Regions from separate parts of the Alicycliphilus soli genome, predicted to be linked through region 2. Evidence: predicted binding sites of a transcription regulator. Region 2 holds the regulator's gene; the other holds the start of a gene.

Region 1 (2,197 bases), 1.5 Mb from region 2:
CCATCCTGCGCGACGTGGGCCCGAGCTTTGCCCAGACGCTGCTATGCGCTGACCCCTTGTTCATTCGCCGGCTGCTCGATGAAGGACAAAGGGCCGGCGTGGACTGGCCGGCGCTGCGCACCAGCGTCATCATGGGCGAGGAAGTGCTGGTGGAGGCTCAGCGCGACTACATCGCGGCGCGCATGGGCATCGACATCGACAGCGACCCGGAGCGCGTGGTCGGCAGCTCGTTCGGCGTGGGCGAACTGGGCCTGAACCTGTTGTTCGAGACCCGCGAGACCATCCGCATGCGCCGCGCCATGCGCAGAAACGCTGGGCTGGCCCAACTGCTCTGCGGTCCAGGCGCCACAGGCACCATCGATGCCGTGCCATCCGTCTTTTGCTACAACCCGCTGCGCAGCCATCTGGAAGTCCTCAACCCGGATGCCAGCGGATTCGGCGAGCTGTGCGTCACCATGCTGGACCCACATGCCGTCATCCCGCTGCCGCGCTATGCCACAGGCGATCTGGTCCGTCTCGTGCCCGAGCAGGACGCCAGACAGGCCGCGGCACTGCTCGGCATGGAGCCCCCCTGGCTACCCATGGTGCTGGTTCAGGGGCGTATCAAGGATCGCGCGACCGGCATGCCATCGGTCGAAAGCATCAAGGAACTGCTCTACCTGGACCACGCCATCGCCAATCGGCTCAGCGGTGCATTCCGTATCGAAAAGGCTGACAGTGGCCTTGTCCGCCTCAGGGTACAGGCCAACGCCACGGAGCCCGATGCCCAGGGTTTGCTGGAGCAACTGCGTGCACTGTCCAGCCAACATGGATTTCCTGCCATTGAGATTGAAGTGCTCGGACGCGATGCATTTCCCTGGCGGCCCATGCTGGACTTCGAGCGCAAGTTTGACTACGTCGGAACATTGTGACCGTCGGACTTTTTGACATCCACTTTCACGGAGAACAACAAACAAATTTGAAACTTGTTTAATTTCAATAGCTTAGACAAAACCAACGATTTGGCACGACTCCTGCCATATGAGGATTGAGGCTGTTTGAAATGCCCCCACACGGTGCTGTCGCGGCAATCAGGCCGCCTCTCAAGCCAACTTACCAGGAGTCACAATGAAACCCCTTAGCAAGGTCGCTCTCGCCGCAGGCGCCCTAACCCTCAGCGCATTTGCCAGCGCCGATCCCGTCAACAACTGGAATGTCCACAGTGCGGGCGTCTGGACCAGTTACGCCCCCAACCCCGGTGTCACTCTGTCCAATGCTGGAAAAACACTGACTTGGGGAAACAGCACCGGATTCGGGCGAAGCTCTCTGGTCATCACCAATGCGGCCGATTCCAATATCCCCACTTGGTGGGGTGGCGGCACCCCGCCGGCCGGCTATATTGCCCCCGGCGTGAGTCTGACGCACAACAATCGACCGATCACCGGCACAAGCCTGACGGATGCAACACTCACGGTGACCATGACGCTGACCCCGACCAATCCCGCGGGGCCTGCGCAAAACTTGCCAACGATCAGTTATGACATCAGGTTCGTTGAAACACCCAACAATCCTGGGCCAGGCGGCTGTGCTGCAGCAAGCCCTCCGGGCAATCCCTGCAACGACATTTTTGTGCAGGTTAGCGGCTTCTTGAATGACACGTTTGACTACGACGGCTATACGTATTTTGTGAATGCGTTCCCGACCAGCGGAGGAACCTTGAACGTGCTGTCCAACGCCGCATGTGCCGCTGCAGGCCTTGGCGCTGGTTGCATGGGCTTTACGACACCGGAGCGACAGTCCACCTCTCTGCCCTTTGGCATCACGATCTCGTCGCAGCCCCTGCAAGTCCCCGAGCCCGGTTCCCTCGCCCTCGTCGGTCTGGCACTTGCAGGCCTGGGCTATGCTGGCCGTCGGCGCCGCAGCGCCTGATGGTCTGATGCCTGCGAGTCACTGCACGCTCAAGACAGCGACATAAAGACTCCCAGTGCCGCAATCAACCGCCCGACGCCGGGTGAGGCCTCGGGCGGTTTTTCGTTGGCTTGGTCATGCCGTCGTATTCGCACCATGTCCAGCTGAGCAAAAAGGAATCTGCCGTCAGAACCCACGCGGTTCGAACCGCCAAACAAAAAACCGACATGGCCCTCACAGGCCATGTCGGCAAAACCTTGGAAATGAACTCACGCAACCGAATCAATCCGCCGTCTGCGTATAGGGCGTG
Region 2 (2,197 bases):
GCGAAAGAAGCGCACGCGCGCCTCCGACACGAGGCTGAGCAGCTGTGCGTTGTCCAGATGTCCGCCCTGGTTGACATGGCTGATGTAGACCTGCAGTTCGGTGCAGAAGCCGAACGAAGCCGGAAGTTCGAAAATGATGCGTGCCATGTGGCCTTTCGTTGTCAGAGCGCCTTGCGCAGATTGGCCGGCGCGATCTTGAGCGCCTCGCGGTACTTGGCCACGGTGCGGCGTGCGCACTCGATGCCCTGCTCCTTGAGCATCTCGGCGATCTGGTTGTCCGACAGCGGCTTGCGCGCGTCCTCCGCCGCGACGAACTGCTTGATGAGTGCACGCACCGCCGTGCTCGATGCGTTGCCGCCGGTCTCCGTTCCCAGACCCGAGCCGAAGAAATACTTGAGCTCGAACGTGCCCTGGGGCGTGGCCATGTACTTGGCCGTGGTCACGCGCGAGATGGTCGATTCGTGCAGGCCGAGCTCGTCTGCGATCTCGCGCAGCACCATCGGGCGCATGGCCAGCTCGCCATGCACGAAGAAGTTCTTCTGCCGCTCCACGATGGCGCGCGAGACGCGCAATATGGTGTCAAAGCGCTGCTGAATGTTCTTGATGAACCAGCGCGCCTCCTGCAGTCGCGCCTGCAGCGCCTGATGGCCCTCACCGCCCCGACCACCGCGCAGGGCACTGGCATAGATGTCGTGCACGCGCAGCCGCGGCATGACGTCGGGATTGAGCTGCACGCTGAAGCTCTGCTGCGCGCCGCGTCCGGTCTTTCGGACGATCACGTCGGGCACGATGGCATTGCGCTCCACGTCGGCAAAGCGCCGGCCCGGGCGCGGCTCCAGCCGCGCGATCAGCGCCATGGCCTGGCGCGTGTCCTCCTCGCCGGTCGCGCACAGCTGACTGAGGCGGCGCAGGTCGCGCTTGGCCAGCAGGTCCAGCGGCTGGCGGCAGATGCGCAGCGCCGCCTCCACCACGGCCGGGTCGCCCTCCTCGTGGAGGTTCATGGCGTGCAGCTGCAGCGTCAGGCATTCGGCGAGATCGCGCGCGCCCACGCCGGTGGGCTCCAGGCTTTGCAGCAGACCCAGGGCGACGGTGAAGCGGTGCACCAGCTCGTCGAGCTGCTCGGCATCGTCGGCTCCGGCCAGGCCCACGGCCAGCGACTCCAGCGTGTCTTCCAGGTAGCCGTCGTCGTTCAGCGATTCGATGAGAAAGCGCAGCGCAGCGCGGTCGAGCTCGGACAGGCGCAGCGACAGGGCCTGGCGGTGCAGGTAGTCGGTCAGCGACTCGTGGCTGCGCGCCAGGTCGGCGGCGTCGGCCTCGTCCTCATCGGCGCCGGAGCCGCTGCGCACCGTGCCATCGCCGCCCCATTCGCCGTCTTCGACGGCCGCGTCCATGCTGCCGTCGCCCTCCCAGTCGTCGGGCGTATCGACGGCCGGAGTTTCCACGTCATTTTCGTCTCCAGCGCTTATCTGGTCAGCGTTGGTAGCTTCTGAATATGTAGCATCAGCAGGGGCCTGAGGGTCGGGCTCGGGCGCCCCGTCGTCGGACGAGAGCTCGAGAAACGGGTTCTCGTCCAGCATCTGCTCGACCTCCTGGGCCAGCTCCAGCGTGGACAGCTGCAGCAGGCGAATGGACTGCTGCAGCTGCGGCGTGAGCGCCAGATGCTGCGAGACACGCAGCGACAGATTCGGTTTCATGCCCTCTCTTTCACTCCATGCCCCGTGTCACATGCCTGCATCCCGCTCACATGCGGAAATGCTCGCCGAGGTAGACCCGGCGCACTTCCGCGTTGTCCACGATGTCCGACGGCGTGCCCTGCGCGAGCACCCGTCCCTCGCTGATGATGAAGGCGTGATCGCAAATGCCCAGGGTCTCGCGCACGTTGTGGTCGGTGATCAGGACGCCGATGCCGCGCTCCTTGAGAAAGCCGATGATGCGCTGGATCTCGATCACGGCAATGGGGTCGATGCCGGCAAAGGGCTCGTCGAGCAGGATGAAGCGCGGCTGTGTGGCCAGGGCGCGCGCGATCTCCACGCGCCGGCGCTCACCACCCGAGAGCGCCAGGGCCGGCGACTGGCGCAGATGCTCCACGCGCAGCTCCTGCAGCAGGCCGGTGAGCTGGCGCTCGATCTCGTCGCGCGCCAGGGGCTTGCCGGAGGCATCGGTCTGCAGCTCGAGCACGGCACGCACGTTGTCCTCG

The links. Region 2 encodes sigma-54, which starts transcription at its own class of promoters, with help from an activator protein. Its sites were predicted from a motif close to TGGCANGNAANCTGCTTT; they were not measured.
Region 1: ABUE11_RS09525 (THxN family PEP-CTERM protein) is a predicted target of sigma-54. The motif match lies at 1,003-1,020, and genes of this name have one in related genera.

The regions. Positions count from the first base shown of each region.
Region 1 is NZ_CP160388.1:2,015,928-2,018,124, forward strand. Features, by position in the region: gene ABUE11_RS09520 (hypothetical protein) at 1-911, shown strand, start outside; gene ABUE11_RS09525 (THxN family PEP-CTERM protein) at 1,108-1,908, shown strand; gene ABUE11_RS09530 (Rieske 2Fe-2S domain-containing protein) at 2,170-2,197, opposite strand, start outside.
Region 2 is NZ_CP160388.1:3,544,139-3,546,335, forward strand. Features, by position in the region: gene ABUE11_RS16740 (thioesterase family protein) at 1-147, opposite strand, end outside; gene ABUE11_RS16745 (RNA polymerase factor sigma-54) at 162-1,694, opposite strand; gene lptB (LPS export ABC transporter ATP-binding protein) at 1,741-2,197, opposite strand, start outside.